Regions from separate parts of the Actinoplanes sp. NPDC021490 genome, predicted to be linked through region 1. Evidence: riboswitches for the same ligand, from Rfam matches in the RefSeq annotation. Region 1 holds a riboswitch; each other region holds the start of a gene.
The links. Region 1 has a riboswitch for cyclic di-AMP ahead of ACZ3I4_RS01090 (coiled-coil domain-containing protein). Riboswitches for the same ligand answer to the same signal wherever they lie in the genome.
Positions count from the first base shown of each region.

Region 2: it holds a riboswitch for cyclic di-AMP, as region 1 does, so the genes downstream of both, ACZ3I4_RS22040 (transglycosylase family protein) here and ACZ3I4_RS01090 (coiled-coil domain-containing protein) in region 1, are expected to answer to the same signal.
Region 3: it holds a riboswitch for cyclic di-AMP, as region 1 does, so the genes downstream of both, ACZ3I4_RS22245 (C40 family peptidase) here and ACZ3I4_RS01090 (coiled-coil domain-containing protein) in region 1, are expected to answer to the same signal.

Region 1 is NZ_JBVHFW010000001.1:230,274-235,207, forward strand. It holds gene ACZ3I4_RS01080 (glycoside hydrolase family 65 protein) at 1-1,006, shown strand, start outside; gene ACZ3I4_RS01085 (coiled-coil domain-containing protein) at 1,064-2,098, opposite strand; cyclic di-AMP (ydaO/yuaA leader) riboswitch at 2,102-2,234, opposite strand; cyclic di-AMP (ydaO/yuaA leader) riboswitch at 2,447-2,578, shown strand; gene ACZ3I4_RS01090 (coiled-coil domain-containing protein) at 2,582-3,634, shown strand; gene ACZ3I4_RS01095 (ABC transporter ATP-binding protein) at 3,656-4,468, opposite strand; gene ACZ3I4_RS01100 (ABC transporter permease) at 4,425-4,934, opposite strand, start outside.
Region 2 is NZ_JBVHFW010000008.1:60,140-65,073, forward strand. It holds gene ACZ3I4_RS22025 (MFS transporter) at 1-794, opposite strand, end outside; gene ACZ3I4_RS22030 (universal stress protein) at 972-1,403, shown strand; gene ACZ3I4_RS22035 (serpin family protein) at 1,400-2,590, opposite strand; cyclic di-AMP (ydaO/yuaA leader) riboswitch at 2,748-2,907, shown strand; gene ACZ3I4_RS22040 (transglycosylase family protein) at 2,910-3,452, shown strand; gene ACZ3I4_RS22045 (M4 family metallopeptidase) at 3,642-4,934, shown strand, end outside.
Region 3 is NZ_JBVHFW010000008.1:112,033-116,966, forward strand. It holds gene ACZ3I4_RS22225 (hypothetical protein) at 1-249, shown strand, start outside; gene ACZ3I4_RS22230 (AMP-binding protein) at 246-1,586, shown strand; gene ACZ3I4_RS22235 (Pr6Pr family membrane protein) at 1,583-2,287, shown strand; gene ACZ3I4_RS22240 (class I SAM-dependent methyltransferase) at 2,269-3,114, opposite strand; gene ACZ3I4_RS22245 (C40 family peptidase) at 3,188-3,682, opposite strand; cyclic di-AMP (ydaO/yuaA leader) riboswitch at 3,688-3,836, opposite strand; gene ACZ3I4_RS22250 (FAD binding domain-containing protein) at 4,171-4,934, shown strand, end outside.

The sequences.
Region 1 (4,934 bases):
GGTGGGCCTCGAGCTGCTGGTCGAGACCGCGCGGCTGTGGCGCTCGCTGGGTCACCACGACCGGCACGGGCGCTTCCACATCGACGGCGTCACCGGCCCGGACGAGTACACGGCCGTGGTCGACGACAACATCTACACCAACCTGCTGGCTCAGCAGAACCTGATGACGGCGGCCGACGCGGCCAAGCGTCACCCCGACCTGGCCCGCAAGCTGGGCGTGGACGACGAGGAGACGGCGAGCTGGCGCGACGCGGCGGCCTCGGTGCACATCCCGTACGACCGCGAACTGGGTGTTCACCAGCAGTCCGAGGGCTTCACCCGGCTGCAGGAGTGGGACTTCGAGAACACTCCGCCCGAGGCTTATCCGCTGCTGCTCAACTACCCGTATTTCGACCTGTACCGCAAGCAGGTGGTCAAGCAGGCCGACCTGGTCATGGCGATGTACATCCGCGGTGACGCGTTCACCCCGGAGGAGAAGGCCCGCAACTTCGCCTACTACGACGCCCGGACCGTACGCGACTCGTCGCTGTCGGCCTGCGTCCAGGCGGTGATGGCGGCCGAGACCGGGCACCTGGAGCTGGCGCACGACTATCTGGGCGAGGCCGCCCTGATGGACCTGCACGACCTGCACCAGAACTCGCGGGACGGCCTGCACATCGCCTCGCTGGCCGGCACCTGGATGTCGCTGGTGGCCGGCCTGGGCGGCATGCGCGACTTCAACGGCCAGCTGTCGTTCTCGCCCCGCCTGCCCAGCCGTATCAACAGCCTGGAGTTCTCGCTGCTCTGGCGGGGTCTGCGGCTGCGCGTCAACGTGACCGCCGACGAGGTCACCTACTCGCTGCGCAACGGCGGCGGCTCGGCCCGCCTGGTGCTCCAGCACCACGGCAAGGACGTCGAGGTTACCCAGGTCAAGCCGGTGGTCGTGCCGATTCCGCCGGCCCACCCGGTCGGCCCGGCGCCGAGCCAGCCGCTCGGCCGCGCCCCGGTGCGGCGCATGACCAGCTGATCCACGACACGGAAAAGGGCCCCGGGTTCGCACCCGGGGCCCTTTCTCGTCGGCCGGTCAGAGCATCGACACGTGCACGTGGTCGGTGTGGTCGCTCGGCCCGCTGTACGACTTCCAGCCGCTGGCCGGGAACCAGATCTGCTTGTACCAGATGACGTAATAGATGCCGAGTTTGTCGGCATTACGCACCAGGAACGCCATCAGGTTGTTGCCGTACGTGCGGGTATCGGCATTGTGAGCGGGCGCGAAACCGCGCTTCTGCAACGACCAGTCGCAGGCTCGGCCCTTCGGGTGCTCGAACGGCCCACCGTTGCGATGGCAGCCCACGAATCGGTTGAAGCCGGCCTTCTTCACCTCTTTGTACATGTGCATCGTACGGGCGGTGACGCAGCCGCTGGTGGTCTCATCCTGGACGTTGCAGCTCTCGGGCGAGAAACCGCCGTCGGAATTGCGCGGCGCGGGCGCGGCGGCCGGTGACTTCGCGAGCACCAGGCCGTGCGTCAGGCTGTCGCCGCCGACCAGAGCGAGCGCCTTGTCGGCCGCGTCCTTCTGCTTCGACATCGCCACGAGGTTGGTCTGCTGCTTCTTGACCTCGGCGTCGAGCGCGGCCTTCTTGCTGTTGACGTCCGCGATGGCCTTGTTGAGCTCGAACAGCTTGCGGTCCTGCATGGCGTTGATCTCTTCGAGGGAGACCGCCTTGGCCAGGAAGTCGTCCGAGTTCTGGCTGCCGAGCAGGAAGCCGGCCGCCCCGAGGTGGCCGGTGCGGTACTGCTGCCCGGCGATCGCGTTGACCTCGGGAAGAAGGGAGAGGCGCTTGCCCTCGGCCAGCTTGATCTCCGCGGCCAGCTTCTTCTGAGCGGAGGTGGACTTCGTTACCGCGGCCTTGGCCGCGACGTAACGCCGGTTGGAGGACTCGATCACATCGTCCAGAGTGGCGTTCTTGCCGACTGTGTCGCTCGAACCGCCCTCGTTGGGAGCCGAGGTGCCATCACCCGGCTCGGCGCTCGCCGGGGAGGCGGGCACGGCGAGAAAGGAGAGGGCCACGATCGGCGCCAGGGCAAGCATCAGCCACCGGCGGGGTCGTACGGTCAATGCAGTTCCTTCCGGTAAACCGCCGACCGGGTTAGCTGACGGGTTCGGGACGGAAGCGATCCCTACCGCTTGCGCGGATGCACCCCACTGACCTGGTTCCCCGGCTCGCCTCGCGGCGATTGGGCGGTGGTCTGCCGGCGCCTCGGGGGCGGCGCCACGGCGGCAGAACCGGCGGCCAGTTTACCCGAGAGTTCGCGTTGCTTCAGGACCAGAGAATGGGCAATTTCGTAGTCACTCGAACACATTCTGTTATTGCGGTGACAGCGCGTCGTCGATGAATTGCATCGCGTGCGATAACTGTCGATCTCGTGATGAAGTCGGTATGGTCGGGACCGGTCTCCGCCCCCCTGGAGACCGCCGCCTAATCGTCTTCGGATGAACCGGGGAACCAATCTCGTGGGGTGCATCCGCGCAAGCGGTAGGGATCACTTCCGTCCCGAACCCGTCAGCTAACTCGGTCGGCGGCCGACGGAAGGAACAGATGTGCGGCACAAGACTGTCCGGCGACGAACGGCGGCCCTTCTGGCCCTGCTCGTCGCGCTTTCCGGGCTGACCCTGGCGGTGGCCGGTCCGGCCGCTGCGGCGCCGGGTGACACCGGCGACGACGGCGAGGGCGCCCCCAAGACCCTGATCCAGCAACTCGAGGTCGCCTCCAAGGGCTTCGTGGAAGCCAAGGAGGCCCTGGCCCGGTCCAAGACCCGGCAGGCCCAGCTGGCCGCGAAGCTCAAGGAGCTCGACGCCGACCTGGCGCCCCGGCAGGCCGCCATCGACGAGATCATTCAGAAGTCGTACCGGACCGGCCGGATGGGTCCGATGACGGCGCTGCTCACGGCGAGCTCGGCCGGCGGCTTCCTCGACCGCGCCGAGACGCTCGAGACCGTCGCGGTGCGCGAGAACCAGGTCGTCGCCGACCTCAAGGCGACCCGGGACGCCCAGCAGCGCGCCAAGGTGGCCATCGACACCGAGGTGCGCAACCAGCAGAAACACGTCAACACGATGGCCAAGCGCAAGGTGCAGGCCGAGACCGCGCTCAAGGCCGCCAACACCGGCGGATCGGACCGGACAGGCGAGGACGCCGACGAGCCGTCCGACGGCGGATCCAGCAGCAAGGCCAGCCCGGCGCCGCGCAACAAGGACGGCTCCCTGTCCGACGAGGGCTGCACCGAGAAGGACCCCACCACCAGCGGCTGCCTCACCCCGCGGACCCTGCACGCGCTCAAGCAGGCGAAGGCCGACGGCTTCACCCGCTATGTGGCGTGCTTCCGCGAGCAGAACAGCGGTGAGCATCCCAAGGGGCAGGCCTGTGACTTCGCGGCCGAGAAGAAGGGGTTCGGCGGCGTCGCGTCGGGTGGTGACAAGGCGTACGGCACCCGGCTGGCCAACTACTTCATCAACAACTCGGACCGGCTGGGCGTGCTCTACGTCATCTGGTTCAAGCGCATCTGGCTGCCTTCGAGCGGCTGGAAGGCGTACTCGAGGGGTAACGGCGACCCCTCGAGCGACCACACGAACCACGTGCACCTCTCGGTGCGCTGAGCCCGCGAAGGGGTACGGGACCTACTTGTTGACGTAGGTCTCGTACTCCTTCAGCACGTCCTCGGTCGGGCCGTCGGCCCGGATCACGCCGGACTCCAGCCAGATGCTGCGCTCGCAGGTGTCGCGGATCGACTGCTCGCTGTGGCTGACGAGGAAGACCGTGCCGGCCTCCTTGCGCAGGTCACGCACCCGCTGCTCGCTGCGCTTGCGGAACTTGGCGTCACCGGTGGCCAGCGCCTCGTCGATCAGCAGCACGTCGTGCTTCTTGGCCGCGGCGATCGAGAAGCGCAGCCGGGCCGACATGCCCGACGAGTAGGTCTTCATCGGCAGCGAGCTGAAGTCGCCCCGGTCGTTGATGCCGGAGAACTCGATGATGTCGGCCGCCTGCTCCTTGACCTGGGCCGGGGACATGCCCATGGCCAGGCAGCCGAGCTCGACGTTGCGCTCGCCGGAGAGCTCGTTCATGAGGGCCGCGTTCACGCCCAGCAGCGACGGCTGGCCGGCCGCGTAGATGCCGCCGCCCCGCTCGACCGGCAACAGCCCGGCGATCGCCCGCAGCAGCGTCGACTTGCCCGACCCGTTGGTGCCGATCAGGCCGATCGCCTCGCCCTTGTAGGCGACGAAGCTGACGCCCTGGACCGCGTGCACCTCGCGTACGGCAGCGCTCTTCTTGCCCGTGATGAGCCGCTTGAAGCTGGCCAGCGGCGTGTTCGCGCCCGGCGCCACCGACCCGTAGATGCGGTAGACGATGTGCGCGTTGTCCGCGATGACGGTCGGTTCCCGCTCGATGTCAGCCACGGCCGTAGCCCTTCTCTCCGCGCCAGAAGTAGACATAACCGCCGAAGCTCACGAGCGCCGTCCAGATCACGGCCTGGAGCCACAGGATGGGCGCGGGCTGGGCCAGCTCGACGTTCTCCATCAGCGCGTGCCGGACCAGCTCGATGAAGATCAGCATCGGGTTGGCCTCGATCAGCGTGAGCTGCCAGCCGTGCAGCCGCTCGGCGAAGAACGTCACCGGGTAGAGCACCGCCGAGCCGTACATCCAGATCCGCAGCAGATAGGGGATGAGCTGCCGGATGTCGGTGACCTTGGAGATCAGGCGGGAGACGAACAGGGCCAGCCCGGCGTTGAACAGCGACTGGAGCACCAGCGCCGGGATCAGCAGCAGCCACTGCACGGTGATCGGCTCGCCGGTGAACAGCACGATCGCGACGAGCACGACGATCGAGGCGATCATGTTGCGCACCTCGACCAGGGTGACCGCGATCGGCAGGCTCGCCCGGGGGAAGTGCAGCGCCCG
Region 2 (4,934 bases), on a different contig from region 1:
AAGGCGAACACCACACCGATCTTGTGCATGGCCACCGGCATGACGCGTACGGCATCGGCAATTTCCCGTACGGCGGGCCGGAGCCCCCGGGGCGCGTTGGCCATCTCCTCGAGATCTTCGTCCGAGGGCTTCAGTTCCCTCGTACGGGACATGGCCGTGAGCACGGTGAGCAGGATGCAGACGGTGCCGATCATGAAGCAGGCGAACATCCAGTACGGGACCCCGTTGCCCGCCTCGGTCTGCAGCGCCTCCACTTTCTGCAGCGCGAACAGCGACACGTTGGCCAGCACGGCCCCGGCGCCGGTGAACATGCTCTGGGTCAGGAAGCCGCGCGCCAGCTGCGATTTGGGCAGCCGGTCGGAGATGAACGCCCGGTACGGCTCCATCGAGGTGTTGTTGCCCGCGTCGAGCAGCCAGAAGCAGATCACGCCGAGCCAGAGCACGCCGACGAACGGGAACGCGAACAGGATGATCGCGCACAGGATGGCGCCGGTCACGATGAACGGTCTCCGCCGGCCGAACCGGGGATGCCAGGTGCGGTCGCTGATCGCCCCGATCAGGGGCTGGATGATCAGACCGGTGACCGGACCGGCCAGGTTGAGGATCGGCAGCTGTTCGGGATTGGCCCCGATCAGCAGGAACAGCGGGTTCACCGCGGACTGGGTGAGCCCGAAGCTGAACTGAACCCCGAAGAAACCGAGGTTCATCATCAGCAGGGCGGGCCCGCTCATCAGCGGTTTGCGATCGGCTGCCCCGGATCCCGTCGAGACGGTGTCCGACGTCGTAGTGGTCATGGGCGAGCTCCCCTTCGACCTCGAAGATGGTGCTGTGAGTGATCTAGATCACACACTCCGTTTCGACGCTAAACCCGTCGCGGGACACCCGCAAGCAGAGACGTCGATACGTGCGTCTGGCTGCCGTTTTCCGGCCTCGACATTGCCGGGCGGGCGACGGCGGGCCTGTAATGAGCTATGAGCACATGGACGACGATCGTTGTCGGCGTCGATGGATCGCCGAGCAGCCGCAAGGCCCTGATCTGGGCCGCGGCCGAGGCGGCGGATCACGGCGCCGATCTTCTCGTGCTGAACGTGTGGGAGCACACACTGCTGCCACCGGTGGGTGGGCCCAGTGTTTCCGACCACGCGGTGGCCGAGCCGAGCCAGGTCACCACCGAGGAGCTGCTCCAGGTGATCAAAGAAGAGCTGGGGGAGGATCCGCCGGTTCCCGTGCAGGCCCAGGTCCGGCAGGGGCGCCCGGCCAAGGTGCTGATCGAAGAGTCGGCCGGCAAGGACCTGCTTGTCGTGGGCAAGCGCGGCCACGGCGGTTTCGCCGGGCTGGTGCTCGGCTCGGTCAGCCAGCACGTCGCCGCGTACGCGCAATGCCCGGTGACGGTGGTGCGTTAGCGCGGGTCGCGGACGGCTCCGAGGAAGAGGATCGTGCCGGTCTGCCGGTCCGAGATGGTGAACTGGAACGGCCGGTCGGCACGGAACACGGACGGGTTCACGGTGGCCGAGGTCGTCATGACCCCGCCCGTGACGGCGGCGGCCTCGGTGCCCTTCTCGTCCACCTTCACGTACGTCTTGTGGTAGACCTTCTCGAGCCATCGGCCGTCGGGTGACATCGGACGGAAGTTCGCCCGGCCCGGGTCGAAAGCCGTGACCATGCCCAGTTTCCGCAGCGGCCCGTTCAGGTCGCCCTCCCAGCGCAGCTCGAAGCGGGGCAGGGCGACGTCTTCGAACTTGCGGGACACGAGACCGGTGCTCAGGGCCTGCCACTGGGCGGCGCCGGCCGTCGTGCCGTCCTCGGACAGGATGATTTCCATGCCGTAGCGCCCCTTTTCGCCGTACGGGAGACGCAGCATGCGGAAGCCGTCGCGCTCGGCGTAGAGCAGCGAACGGCCGGTGAGATGCATCATCGGCACGGTGACCGGGCCGCCCGGCGTCGTGAACCTCTCGCCGCGCGCGGTCTCGAACTCGTTCTGCCATTTTCCGAGGAAATACACCGCATTGAGCAGGACGAGCACCGCCTGCGCACTGGGCAGTCCGAGCTCGCGGGCGATGCCCTTGATGCGGCCGCCGGTGTTCTCGTCGACCCAGTCGTCGATCTTGCGGGCCGCCTCGGGCGAACCCAGGTCGACATCCTCCACCGTGCCGCCGAAACTGCGCCGTACGAACTCGAGATAGTCGTCCTCGAGGGTGCCGTTGTTGTAGAGCGCGTCGGACACCGACAGCGTCACCTCGTCGGTGTCGGCCAGCTCCCGCAGCAGCGCCCCGACCCGTTCGTCCTGACCCTCGCGCAGGCCCAGCACCCGGGCCATCTCGGCCGCCGTGCCGCCCTCGGCGCCGGCCGAGACCATGGCCAGCAGCACGGCCACCGACAGCGGCGAGGTGATCGTGTTCCGGTCCGCCCGGTCGACCTCGCGGAACAGGTCGAAGCCGAACCGGCCGACCGCCCGCGCCACCGGGCCCGCGTCGGCCGCGGCCAGCTCGACCTGAATGCGAGCGGCATCACCCGGTGGCTTGCCGCCACCGCACGCGGCGGTCACCAACACGCCGCAGACCAGGACAAACGTTGTCAGGAGACGGATCACACAACTGAGACTGGGAATCGGTCCGGCGGGTTCCCGGCCGATGAGAACAAGCTCACGATTGAGCCTTCAAGTTTGGCCGTACGGGTCCCGGCGTGGTTACCGTCGGCCGGTCCGCAATCGCGGCACCCCGGGCGGAACGCCGAATCCTGCCGCCGCCCGCGAGGAAACGAACCCAGGCATGGAGCGGGGGACCCACTAGTTCCTCGGCGCGCCGCTGCATTGAGACGCCGGCGCGCCTCGGGGTGAAGCCGCGTCTCGCGGCCGGGCAGCCCAGCCCGAACCCGACAGCTCACCTCGCAGGCGTGGAGGTAGTTCTGTCATGGCACAGCTCGGAAAGAAGACCCGTGTCGCGTTCGGCCTGACGGTCGCCGGTGTCGCCGGAGCGTTCGGCCTGCTCGGCCCCGCGTCGCCGGCCCAGGCGTCGAGCGTCAACTGGGACGCCGTCGCCAAGTGCGAGTCCGGCGGCAACTGGAGCATCAACACCGGCAACGGCTACTACGGTGGCCTGCAGTTCAGCCGCAGCACCTGGAAGGCGTACGGGGGCACGAAGTATGCCTCGACCGCGAACAAGGCCACCAAGGCCGAGCAGATCAAGGTCGCGGAGAAGGTGCTGAAGGGTCAGGGCATCGGGGCCTGGCCGACCTGCGGCAAGAAGGCGGGAGTGAAGAAGGCCACTCCGGTCGCCGCGAAGAAGCCCGCCAAGTCCACCGGCAAGTACTACGTCGTGCGGTCCGGCGACACGCTGGCCTCCATCGCGGCCAAGAAGCACGTCAAGGGTGGCTGGAAGGCCCTCTACCAGCTCAACAAGTCGACGCTGGACAGCCCCAGCCGGATCTTCCCCGGTCAGCGGCTCGCCCTCTGATCGGCCGTGTGCCCGGCCCGGTCGCGGGCCGGGCACACGTTATCTTTCCCGGGCCGATCGGCTGTACATCGACAGAATTAAATGGAAACTTAAACTTTACAAGCGGTTCTTCCCCGCTGGAGCCCACGAACTGTGAGGATCTCTCACATAGACATACGTGGATGTCTATGCTCGTGGGGAGGAACAAACGTGAGATTTGCTGTCGCGCTGGCCGGCGCCATCGCCCTGGCCAGTGGGGGCCTGGTGGTCACCGCCACTACCGCGTCCGCCGCGCCGGTCACCCCCGGCTCGTCGTTGCTCGACCAGGCCGGACCGTCGATCAAGAAGTCGGACAAGGACCGCTACGCGGTCTACAGCACCAGGAACGGGATCACCCGCTACACCCGCACGTACGACGGGCTCCGCGTCTACGGCGGCGACCTGGTCATCCGTACGAAGGCCGGGAAGTTCGCCGGAGCCTCGGCCGGCCTGACCCGGCCGCTCAGCCTGAGCACCAAGCCGTCGGTCACCGCCGACCGGGCCGCCGCCGCGGCGAAGGCCGAGTTCGAGGGCACGATCACCGGGACCGCCAAGCCGGAGCTGTTCGTCGACGCGAGCAGCGGCCTCGGCAAGCTGTCCTGGGAAACGGTGATCACCGGCTGGCAGCCCGACGGTCAGACGCCGTCGCGCTTCCACGTCATCTCGGACGCGCTGACCGGCCGGGTCGCCGGCTCGTACGACGAGATCGAGAACGTCGCGGGCACCGGCAACAGCATCTACTCCGGTCCGGTGGCGCTCGAGTCGACCGCGGCGGGGGAGTCGTTCAACCTGATCGATCCCGTACGCGGGGGCGGTCTGACCTGCGACATGGGCAACCGCACGTCGGGCGCCTGTGCCACGTTCACCGACGCCGACAACACCTGGGGCACGGGCGCGCCCGCCGACCGGCAGTCGGCCGCCGTGGACGCCCACTTCGGCGCGGCCGTCACATTCGACTACTTCAAGGACGTGCACGGCCGCAACGGCATCTTCGGCGACGGTCGCGGTGTCCCCTCGCGTGTGCACTACGGCAGCGCGTACGTGAACGCCTTCTGGGACGGCGCCCAGATGACCTACGGCGACGGCACGGGCAACGCCAAGCCGCTGGTCGCGCTGGACGTGGCCGGGCACGAGATGTCGCACGGCGTCACCGAGAACGTCGTGCCGGGCGGGCTGACCTACTCGGGTGAGTCCGGTGGCCTGAACGAGTCGACGAGCGACATCTTCGGCAGCATGGTCGAGTTCCACGCGGGCAGCACCGAGGACGCCGGCGACTACGACATCGGCGAGAAGATCGACATCAACGGCAACGGGTCGCCGCTGCGCTACATGTACAACCCGACCCTCGACGGGCGCTCGCACGGCTGCTGGTCGACCTCCACCCGCAGCGTCGACGTGCACTACTCCTCCGGCGTCGCCAACCACTTCTTCTTCAACCTGGCCGAGGGTTCGGGCGCGACCGCG
Region 3 (4,934 bases), on a different contig from region 1:
GGCTGGCGTGACTGGCCCGAGACGTTCGGCCAGTTCCTGGCGCCGTCGCAAGAGGAACTGGCCCGCATCCCGCACGCGCGCTCGATGCTGGTCGTCGAGGCGCCGCTGTCGTTCGCCGGTCTGCCCGCGATGCCCGACAGCGCGGGCCCGGAGCTTCCGGAGCTGGCCGAGCGCACGGTCACGGTCCTGGTGCGCGAGCTCAACGACCTGCTCTCCCCGATGGTCACCCAGTTGGAGGCGGCCCGATGACCCGGCTTCTGGGGGCCCTGCACGAGGCCGAAGACCTGACTGACGCCGTACGGGCGCAAGGGGGTGGCCTGTCGCGGCATGAGTTGCTCGGGCAGGCGGCGGGGGTGGCGCGACGGATCGCCGGACGCCGGATGGTGGCCGTGGAAGCGACGCCGACGCTCGACACCGTGGTGGCCGTGACCGGCGCCCTGCTGGCGGGGGTGCCGGTGGTGCCGATCCCGCCCGACGCCGGGGAGCTGGAGCGGGCGCACATTCTGGCCGACTCGGGCGCCGAGCCGATCGACGCCGGGCCGTGGGCCGCGAGCAACGACGTTCCCGCCGAGCCCGACGATTCGAGCCCGGCCCTGGTCCTTTACACCAGCGGCACGACCGGGGCGCCCAAGGGCGTGGTGCTGTCCCGGGCGGCGCTGGCGGCCGACCTCGACGCGCTGGCCGAGGTCTGGCAGTGGACGCCGGCCGACACCCTCGTACACGGGCTGCCGCTCTTTCATGTGCACGGTCTGGTGCTGGGCGTGCTCGGGCCGCTGCGCGTCGGTTCCCGGCTCGTGCACACCGGCCGGCCCACCCCGCAGGCGTATGCCGCCGCGCCCGGGACCTTGTATTTCGGCGTGCCCACGGTGTGGTCGCGGGTCTGCGCCGCTCCCGCCGAGGCTCGCGCGCTGGCCCGGGCCCGCCTGCTGGTGTCGGGCAGCGCGCCCCTCCCGGTGCCGGTGTTCGACGAGCTACGCGCGCTGACCGGCCAGGCCCCGGTGGAGCGGTACGGCATGACCGAAACGTTGATCACGGTGAGCGCCCGCGCCGATGGTGAGCGCCGCGCGGGGCATGTCGGCCTGCCCGTTCCCGGAGTCGAGACGCGGCTGACCGACGACGCCGGCGAGCCCCTGCGGCCGGGCGCCGAGATCGGGCACCTGCAGGTTCGCGGGGCCACGCTGTTCGACGGCTATCTGCACCACGGGCGTCCGGAGGTGGACGGCTGGTTCGAGACCGGCGACGTGGCCATGATCGGCGAGGACGGGTGGCATCGGATCGTCGGACGGGCCTCGACCGACCTGATCAAGACCGGGGGCTACCGGGTCGGCGCGGGCGAGGTCGAGGACGCGTTGCTGATGCATCCCGCGGTCCGTGAGGCCGCCGTCGTCGGCACCCCGCATCCGGATCTCGGCGAGCAGATCACCGCGTACGTGGTGGCCGACGGGACGACGGAGCGGGAGCTGATCGATTTCGTCGCCACCGGCCTGTCCGTGCACAAGCGGCCCCGCGTCGTGCACCTGGTCGGCAGCCTTCCCCGCAACGCGATGGGCAAGGTGCAGAAGGCGGCACTACGGTCGGCCCGATGAGGGTCTGGCTTACTCCGCAGTTCTGGCTGCGCGTGCTCATCGTGGTCTCCGGGCTGGTCGGCCTGCTCATCGGCGAGCACCGCATCGCGTACTACACGTGCCAGAGCAACCTGATCACGCTGGGCTATTTCGGCGGGGTCCTCTATTGGATGGTGCGCCGCCGCACCACCGATCCGGCCGCACCCCGCCTGCGCGGCGCGGTCACCCTGTGGATCGTCATCACCGGCCTGATCTCGCACTTCATGCTGCAGAACGGCGAGAACCCGCTGCCCGGCCTGGCCGCCGACGACCCCGCCCGGCAGGTCACCAACTGGTCCCTCTTCCTCGTGCACTACGCCGTGCCGCTGCTGGTCCTGGCCGACTGGATCGCCTTCGGCCCGCGCCGGGTCTCCCCGTGGCGCGACCTCCCGCTGTGGATCCTGTTCCCGCTCGGCTACGGCGCGACCTCGGTGGCCCGCGCGGTCCTGTTCCCCACGGTCAGCGACCGCTACCCCTACTTCTTCCTCAACCCCACTTCGCACGGGTACGGATGGGTGGCCGGCCAGTTCGTGAAGCTGGGCGTGATCTTCGCCGTGCTGGGTGCGGCGCTGCTGGCCATCGACCGCCTCGCCGCACGGATGAGCCCCGAGCCTGTCCACCATCCCGAGTTGTCCACAGGCCGCCCCGCCAAGATCGGCTCAGCTCACGCCGACAGCACGTAGATCCGGGGGTTCAGCTTGCCGATCATCTGGTACACGCCCCACAGGCAGTCGGTGAGCATGAACTCGTAGCCGATGGTGCCGAACCGCTCCTCGTACGCCGCACGGTTGCGCAGCATCCGCGACACCCGCAGCAGCTGTTTGGAACTGGTGGCAACGCCATCCTCCTCGAGGCGCTCGCGCGTCTCACCGTGCAGCTCGATGCACTGGACGATGCTCAGCCCGGCCCCGGTGATCGCGGCCTCGAACCGCTGCGGATCGGTGCTTGCGGCGTGGATGCCCGCCGGCGGCCACAGGAACGCCGCCTCCGCCGGCGTCAGCCAGTCGGTGGCGGTCATCTGAAAGATCACCGCACGAGCGCCGGGTTTGAGCACCCGCCGGAACTCGCCGAACACCGTCTCCAGATCCTCGACGTGAACGAGGACGTCCTTGCACCAGATCAGGTCGACCGAGCCGGTGGGATCGGTCAGTTTCTCGGCGCGGCCCTCGTCGATGCGGACCCGGGCGGCGCCTTCGGGTTCCTCGACGGCGAACGCGGCGAGGTCGCGGGCCGCGTTGTCCAGATGACGGCGCACCGGCTCGACGCCCCGCACCGTGAACCCGAAGCGACGCGACAACTCGAAGCAGTGACGTCCGTCCCGGGCGCCGACATCCAGCACGGCCGAACCCGGCGGGAGGCCGGTCTCGGCGACCAGGTCGAACAACAGCTCGTTCAGGCCCCGCGGCGACAGGCTCTCGTCCAGGGCCGCATCGATCTCCTGGTCGTCGAACGCGTCACCGTAGACGTCGTCGATGCTGCGCATGGCCCGCGGGGCGGGAAGGCTGGTCATAGCCGCGCACGCTAGGAGCGGCCCCGCGAGCGCGCAACGGACTTTCGAAGGGCCGCGGGGCCGGACCCCGATTTCAGCCCCCGATCCGGCCGAATCTCACCTGCTTCCAGTTCCAGATCCGGGCCAGCTTCACCCGGTCGCCCGGCTTGGGGGCGTGCCACACCTGGCCGGCGCCCGCGTAGACGGCCACGTGGTAGGCCCGGCCGCCCGAGACCCAGAAGACCAGGTCGCCGGGGCGGGTCGCGGCCCCGGTGATCTTCCGGGCGGCGCTGTACTGCGCCTGGGCGGAGCGCGGCAGGTTGACGTCGGCCTTCGCGTACGCGAAACCGGTCAGGCCGGAGCAGTCGAACGCGGCGGGCCCGCGGGAGCCGTACCGGTAGGGCTTGCCCCGTTGGGCCCGGGCCGCCGCGACGATCTTCTGGCCGCGAGCAAGAAGGGCGGCCGCAGCGGCCGGGGCCGCGGCAACCGGGGCCGCCGAGGCCGGTGCGGGAGCGACGAGCAGGGTGGCGGCGATGACCGCGGCCGCGAACATGAGCAGCAGGCGGCGCGGCGTCGTGAGGTGGAACAAGACGATCCTCGGTCCTTCAACCGCCTGCGAGGTTAGCTGTCGGATTAGGCCTGAAGGCGGCCCGCCGCGTACGCGACTTCACCCCGAGCCGGCGCGATGGCCGGCGTTCTGGTTCCCCCGCTCCCGCCCACTGAAGTTCCGTCGATGTCAGGTCGGGCCACCCCCGGTGGGCGGGACTCGGCGTTCCGGGGCGGCCTGGTGCGTGTCCCGATGTGGGGCGCACGGAAGGACGATCGGCCGGTTGCCGCGATCCGCCACCCTTTCGCAGCCGTCCCAGAAACCTCGTGCGTCCCCAATCGAACAAAAGACCGCAAATCGCTCCGGACATCGGGGACGAAGAGCCCGGAATGACCGCGATATCGGGCGCGCGGGCCGGTGAGGCTCCTCACCAAATAACCCGGAGCGCAGCAACCTAAGGCATCGCTTAGGTAGCTGTTGACATTGGACGCCGCTCAGGAAAGATGCTCGGCAATCGAGGGAGGTGCGGCGTGCAGGTTCCGGCTCCGTTCGAATACGAGCGTGCCACCAGTGTGGACCAGGCGATCGGACTGCTGGAACGTCTGGGCAGCTCAGCACGGCTGGTGGCGGGCGGGCACAGCCTGCTGCCGATGATGAAGCTGCGGCTGGCGAACTTCGAATATCTGATCGACATCAACCCGCTGCACGCCGAACTGGGATACATCCGGGTGCAGGCCGGTGAGGTTCGCATCGGGGCCATGACCCGGCATCGGGAGCTGCTCGAGTCCGACGAGCTGGCCGCCGCGTTCCCGATCTTCCGGGACGCCGAGCGCGTGATCGCCGATCCCGTGGTGCGCAACCGGGGCACGCTCGGCGGCTCGCTGTGCCAGGCCGATCCGTCCGAGGACCTGTCCGCGGTGTGCACGACCCTCGACGCCAGCTGTGTGATCCGCGGGCCGGGCGGCGCCGAGCGGGTCGTGTCGATGGAGGAGTTCCACTTCGGGCCGTACGAGACCGCCGTCGGCGACGACGAGATGCTGGTCGAGGTGCGCTTCCCGGTGCGTACGGGTGGCGGCAGCGCGTACGAGAAGGTCGAGCGCCGGGCCGGGGACTGGGCCGTGGTGTCGGCCGGCGCCGCGGTGTGGCTGGCCCCGGACGGCACGATCGCCGACGCGCGGGTGGGTCTGGCCGCGGTCGGGCCCAACACGACCGGCATCCCGGAGATCTCGCGGGCGCTGCGGGGCAACACGCCGGACGAGGAGATGTACGAGCGGGCCGGTGCGATCGCCGCGGG